2 linked regions of the Aquibium microcysteis genome follow. The protein of the gene in region 2 binds, or shares a complex with, the protein of the main gene of each other region. Links are inferred from orthologs where the notes say so. Each region holds a gene or a part of one and is shown on either strand. Other genes may lie near its edges.

Region 1 (3,234 bases), 3.3 Mb from region 2 along the record:
AGGCTTCGAGTTGATCCATCGCAGCGGCCGCTTCCTTGGGAGGGGGAGGGACGAACCGGGCGGATTGGGGGGAAATGCCTCCGATCCAGTTCTGGTCGCGCTTGTATTCGCCTGGCCGCTTGTCTCCGCCTCTTCCGCGCGGCAGACCCGCCAGGAGCTTTTCGTGAACTTCCCTGATCATCCTATGGCATATCGGCAACTGCTCCATCATGTTCAGCGCGTGGGTTAGCGCGCGTGCGTAGTTCAATACTTCGCGTGTGTCCGCTCTTGCTCCTTCCTCGGCTCCCGCTTCCAGCAAAGCCAGTTCATCTGTCGTCGTGAATGTCCCTTCCATCGCCGATGACAGGAGTGCCTCACGTCGCTGGAGTGGTCGAAGGATGATGTGGGGATTGCGCAACTGAGCGATTTTGGCGTTCAGAGCACCGATCGCCGCCATTGACTCGCCAAAGGCGAGAAATACCGCCGCGAGATCGATTTTCGGGGGGAGCGGGTCGGGGGAAAACGCTTTGACACCCAAACTCGTGTCGATGAGTTTTCCGGGGGATCCGCTGTTGAAACTACGAGGGTCCATGGCGAGTGATACCTTATGGGCGATTGAGTACCATCCTTCGCGATTACCGCTAGTTAGGTATCATGTCTACGCCTCTTTGATACATAACCGCCGTTTAGGTATCACGTCTGCGTGCCGCAGACAGGAGTGCCTCACGTCGCTGGAGTGGTCGAAGGATGATGTGGGAATTGCGCAACTGCGCGATTCTGGCGTTCAGAGCACCGATCGCCGCCATCGACTCGCCACAGGCGAGAAATACCGCCGCGAGATCGATTTTCGGGGGGAGCGGGTCGGGGGAAAACGCCTTGACACTCAAACTCGTGTCGATGAGTTTCCCGGGGGATCCGCTGTTGAAACTACGAGGGTCCATGGCGAATGATACCTGATCGGCGATTGAGTACCATCCTTCGCGATTGCTGCTAGTTAGGTATCATGTCCACGCCTCTTTGATACCTGATCGCCGCTAAGGTATCACGCCCGCGTGCCGCCCACCGTCATCTGGTCCATCCTCAGATGCGGTTGGCCGACGCCCACCGGCACGCCCTGGCCGGCCTTGCCGCACATGCCGATGCCGGTGTCGAGCTTCATGTCGTTGCCGATCATCGAGACCCGGTGCATGGCGTCCGGCCCGTTGCCGATCAGCATCGCGCCCTTGATCGGCTGCGTCACCTTGCCGTCCTCGATCATGTAGGCCTCGGTGCAGCCGAACACGAACTTGCCCGACGTGATGTCCACCTGGCCGCCGCCGAAGGAGACGGCGTAGATGCCCTTCTTCACCGAGGCGATGATCTCGGCCGGCTCCCTGTCGCCGCCGGTCATGAAGGTGTTGGTCATGCGCGGCATCGGCTGGTGCGCATAGCCCTCGCGCCGGCCGTTGCCGGTGGCGCGCATGCCCATCAGCCGGGCGTTCTGCCGGTCCTGCATGTAGCCGACGAGCTTCCCGTCCTCGATCAGCACGTTGCGCGCGCTGGGCGTGCCCTCGTCGTCGATCGTCAGCGAGCCGCGCCGCTCGGCGATGGTGCCGTCGTCGACGACTGTGACGCCTTTGGCCGCCACCTGCTGCCCCAGCAGGCCGGAAAAGGCCGAGGTCTTCTTGCGGTTGAAGTCGCCTTCCAGCCCGTGCCCCACCGCCTCGTGCAGCATCACGCCCGGCCAGCCGGAGGACAGCACGATGTCGAACGTGCCGGCCGGCGCCGGCACCGCCTCCAGATTGACCAGCGCCTGGCGCAGCGCCTCCTCGGCGGCGTGCTTCCAGCTCTGCTCGGCAATGAACTCGCCGAACGCCTTGCGGCCGCCCATGCCGTAGGAGCCGCTCTCCTGCCGGTCGCCCTCGCCGACGACCACCGACACGTTCATCCGCACCAGCGGGCGGATGTCGCGCACAAGGTGCCCGTCGGCGCGCAGGATCTCCACCTGCTGCCACGAGGCCGTCAGCGCCGCCGTCACCTGCCGCACGCGGGGATCGCGCGCCCGCACCCAGCCGTCGATCTCCTGCAGCAGCGCGGCCTTCTCGGCGAAGCCGGGCGAGGCGATCGGGTTGACGTCGTCGTAGAGCTTCACGTTCGTTCCCGCCGGCGCTGCAGCCAGCGTGCCGGAATAGCCGGCCTTCACCGCCGCCACCGCGTCGGCGGCGCGGCGCAGCGCCGCTCCCGACATCTCGCTGGCATGGGCGAAGCCGGTCGCCTCGCCGGCCACCGCGCGCAGGCCGAAGCCCTGGTCGGTGTTGAAGCTCGCCGTCTTCAGCCGGCCATTGTCGAACATCAGCGCTTCGCCCTCGCTGTATTCGAGGAACAGCTCTCCGTCGTCGGCGCCGCCGATGGCATCCGCAACCAGGCGCCGGACGGTGCTGTCGTCGATGTCGAAGCGGGAAATCAGGTCCATCGGGAGGCTCCTTGCTGTGGCTCCGATGTAGGGCGTCCCGGCTTTGCCCGCAACGGCGTTCGCCGCGCGCCGTCCGATCGAATTATCCTAAGTTGCAGTATATTGATGTATGCAATCAATAAGAGTATCCTTGCCTCGGGGCACCACTTCGAGGGGAACATCAATGACACGATACGTCTTCATGCCGGACGACGGTGCCGACCGGCTTGCCGTCGCCCAGCTCGCGAGCGCGCTGGCGGCGCCCGAACCGCAGATCTTCGCTGCCGCCTCGGCGGCATCCGCCCCGTCCGCCGGCCGTCGCCGCGGCAAGCCGCCGGTCAGGATCATCGACGTCTTCGAGCCGACCGGCATCGCACTCGTCGAGGCGTCGGCGCAGGCTGCAGTCCCGGCCGCCGCGCCGCCCGGCGGCACGTACTATCCGGTCCTGAACTACCAGACGGCCATCGCCGCGCCCCGCGCCGGCCGGACGAAGCTGCCGCGCACCCTCGGTCCGGCGGGAGGAGCTCTCTTTGCGCTGCAGCTGCGCCTTTCGGACAGCGGCGCTCCCGTCTCCGGAGCCGTCGTCCATCTCCGGCTGAAGGGCAGTACGATCCAGCTGTCCGCCTCGTCCGACGCACAGGGCAACGCCGTCTTCGGGATGCGCGCGCCGGGCGTGCGCGGGGCGATGCTTCTCGTCGAGCCGGGCTTCCAGCAGCACTGGGGCTACATGGACGCGGCCGCCGATCTCGACAGCGGCGACGTCGTCACCCTGGATGCCATCGACCTCCCTCTCGCGCCGGACGTCCTGCGCAAGGCGCTGACGC
Region 2 (3,257 bases):
TCATTTTCCCGTCCGCGGATGTCGGTTGAGCCGAGCCTGATTAGACCATTCCGCCGGTGTTGGAAACCGGCGCGACGCGCCTCGAGGCGAAGGCGTCCAGGATTTCCGCCAGCAGCGCGCCGCTTCCAGCCACCAGCATCTCGTGGCGTACGTGTTCGCCGGCGTAACTCAGCGCCCGGCCGTGCTCGTCCACCACCTGCCCGCCGGCCTGCCTCAGGATGAGGTCGGCCGCCGCCAGATCCCAATCATGCGAATTGGGCTTCACGAGGGCCGCATCGAGGCTGCCGCGCGCCAGCAGCGCCAGCCTGTAGGCGAGCGAAGGGACGTAGCCCGTCACCGCGAAGCGGTCGCGCAACGCGTCGGGCAGCATGGCGAAGATCGTCTTCGGTCCGCCGACGCGCGGCTGGCCCTCGGGCGGCCGCACCCGGATCGGACGGCCGTCGAGGAAGGCGGGACCGGTCGAACGCGCCCAGTAGGTTTCCCTGAGCGCCGGACACACCAGCACGCCCGCCACCGGCGTCCCCTGCTCCACCACCGCCACGCTGACGCACCAGGTGTCCCGCCCCTCGATGAAGGCGCGGGTACCGTCGATCGGGTCGACGACGAAGGTGCGCTCCGCGCCGAGCCGTTCGGGCGTGTCGGCCGTCTCTTCGGAGAGCCAGCCATAGGACGGACGCGCGGCCGAGAGGGACTCGCGCAGGAAGCGGTCGACGGCGAAGTCAGCCTCGCTGACGGGCGAACTTCCCTCCTTCAGCCAGACCTCCGGCTTGCGGCCGAAATAGCCCATGGCGATGTCTCCGGCCTGCCGGGCTGCCGACAGGACCAGGTCGAGGTCGGCGGCATCGCGCGTCTCGTCAGCTTCCGGCAAGGGTCATTCCTTCGACGAGCAGGGTCGGCGCGGCCGTGCCGAAGGTGCGGTCGATGTCGTTGGCCGGCGTCATGGCCATGAACATGTCCTTCAGGTTCGAAGCGATGGTCACCTCCGACACGGGGTAGGACAGCGCGCCGTTCTCGATCCAGAATCCGGAAGCGCCCCGGCTGTACTCCCCGGTTATCATGTTCACGCCCTGGCCGAACACCTCGGTGACGTAGAATCCGCTGGACAGGCCGGAGATCAGGTCCTGCGGGCTCGCGGTGCCCGGCTCGATGGCGAGATTGGTCGAGCTCGGGTTGACCGACGTTCCCGAACGGGCGCCGCGTCCGTTGGTGGCGAGGCCGAGTTCGCGCGCCGTCGACGTCGACAGGAACCAGTGCCGCAGCACGCCGCGGTCGATCATGGTCAGAGGTTCGCCGGCGACACCCTCGCCGTCGAAGGGCCGCGACGCGGTGCCGCGCGGTTTGCGCGGGTCGTCGGTGACGGTGATGGCGGCCGATGCCACCGGCTGGCCCATCCGGTCGCGCAGGAAGCTCGTCCTGCGTGCCACCGAAGCACCGTTGATGGCGCCGGCGAGATGTCCCGCGATGCCCCGCGCCACGCGCGGATCGTACACCACCGTCACCGGCCCGCTCTTGACCTTGCGGGCGCCGAGACGCCGCACCGCCCGCTCGGCGGCACGCCGACCGATCGTCTCGGGCGTCTCCAGCTCGTCGAAGAACAGCCGGGACGAAAACTCGTAGTCGCGCTCCATCGCCGTCCCCTCACCCGCGATCACGCTCACCGAGCGCGAGAAGCGGGAGGCGACGTAGTGGCCGAGGAAACCGGCGGATGTCGCCAGCACGAGCCCGCCCAGCCCGGCGCTCGCACTCGATCCGCTGGAGTTGGTCACGCCCCGCACCTCCATGGCGGCCGCCTCCGCCGCCAGCGCGTCCTGCCGCAGACGTTCGGCCGCAACCTCGGTCGCGTCGAACAGGTCGAGGTCGAGAACGTCCTTCACAAGCCGATCGGGATCGGCCAGACCCTGGAACGGATCTTCCGGCGAGACCTTCGCCATCGCCACGGCGCGCTCCGCCAGGGCGTTGACGTCTGCGTCGACGGTGGCCGACACGCTGGCCACCCGCTTGCCCACGAACACGCGCAGCGCGATGCTGTCGCCTTCCGATGCCTCGGTCGATTCGACCTTGCCGAGACGCACCGTCACGCTGCCGGATCGCCCGCGGACGGCGACCGCATCGGCTTCGTCCGCTCCGGCGCGGCGCGCCGCATCCACCAGCGAACCGACGAGATCGGTGAGTTTGTCTGTGTTCAGCGACATGCGATAGTTCCGGTTGGGTGCCGTGACGAATCCGGACGCATCGGCTTGGCGCGCCGGTCCGTCTGCTGGTGCATCTATGGCTCCGGAGGAGCCTGTGCAATGGGTGGCAGCGTGCAGCCGGGCGCAGACCGGCAAGGAGACGCGGATGGCGACGGAACACGGTGCCCAGTTCACGGAGATCCTGGTGCTGCTCGGGGCGGCCGCCGTGTCGGCGCCCCTCTTCAAGCGCATCGGGCTCGCCACCGTGCTCGGCTACATCGCGGCGGGTGTCGCGCTCGGGCCGGTTGCCACGCTCATCACCGGCGGCGACGACCTGCTCGACTTCGGTGAACTGGGCGTCGTCCTCCTGCTGTTCGTCATCGGCCTGGAACTGAAGCCGAGCCGGCTGTGGTCGATGCGCCGCGACATCTTCGGCCTCGGCGCCGCACAGGTGATCGTCACCGGCATCGTCCTGACCGCGCTGGTCCGCTCGGCCACCGGTTTCGGCTGGGAACAGGCGACGATCATCGGCATGACGCTGGCGCTCTCCTCCACCGCCTTCGCCCTCCAGCTGCTCGAGGAGAGCGGCGACACGAACCGCCGCTACGGCCAGACGTCCTTCTCGATCCTGCTCTTCCAGGACCTTGCGATCGTCCCGCTGCTGGCGCTCGTGCCTTTGCTGGCGCCGGGAACGGACGGCGCGGACGCCTTCGGTGCGGGGGATTTCGCCGTCGCGGTCGTGGCCGTCGCCGCGCTGATCGCAGCCGGACGGTACCTGCTCAACCCGCTATTTCGCATCATCGCCAACACCGGCGCGCGCGAGGCGATGATCGCCGCCGCCCTCTTCGTCGTGCTCGGTGCCGCCACCCTGATGCAGTCGGTCGGCCTGTCGATGGCGATGGGCGCCTTCGTGGCGGGCGTGATGCTTGCCGAATCGTCCTACCGGCACGAACTCGAGACCAGCATAGAGCCCTTTCGCGGCATCCTGCTCGCGGTCTTCTTCATGGCGGTGGGGCTGTCGCTGGATCTCGGCATCATCCTGTCCGAGTGGCTCGTCATCCTCGTCGCCGTGCCGGTGCTGATGCT

Evidence for each region.
Region 1: the proteins of IAI54_RS10720 (region 2) and tldD are in contact, whole or in part, in a solved structure (PDB 5NJ9), measured with the Escherichia coli proteins. The link is inferred for Aquibium microcysteis from one-to-one orthologs.

What each region holds. Positions count from the first base shown.
Region 1 is NZ_CP061080.1:5,590,172-5,593,405, forward strand. The notes cover bases 227-3,144. They hold tldD (metalloprotease TldD), read right to left. Parts: upstream 2,432-3,144; coding sequence 1,022-2,431; downstream 227-1,021. Other genes in these bases: IAI54_RS26335 (Fic family protein), read right to left, coding at 227-571; IAI54_RS26345 (S8 family peptidase), read left to right, coding at 2,595-3,144. Outside these bases: more of IAI54_RS26335, read right to left, coding at 1-226; more of IAI54_RS26345, read left to right, coding at 3,145-3,234. UniProt on the Escherichia coli protein: Metalloprotease involved in CcdA degradation. Suppresses the inhibitory activity of the carbon storage regulator (CsrA).
Region 2 is NZ_CP061080.1:2,301,967-2,305,223, forward strand. Bases 24-2,964 are described here. They hold IAI54_RS10720 (TldD/PmbA family protein), read right to left. Parts: upstream 2,193-2,964; coding sequence 855-2,192; downstream 24-854. Other genes in these bases: IAI54_RS10715 (3'(2'),5'-bisphosphate nucleotidase CysQ), read right to left, coding at 41-868; IAI54_RS10725 (monovalent cation:proton antiporter-2 (CPA2) family protein), read left to right, coding at 2,338-2,964. In the rest of the region: IAI54_RS10710 (DUF4170 domain-containing protein), read right to left, coding at 1-4; more of IAI54_RS10725, read left to right, coding at 2,965-3,257.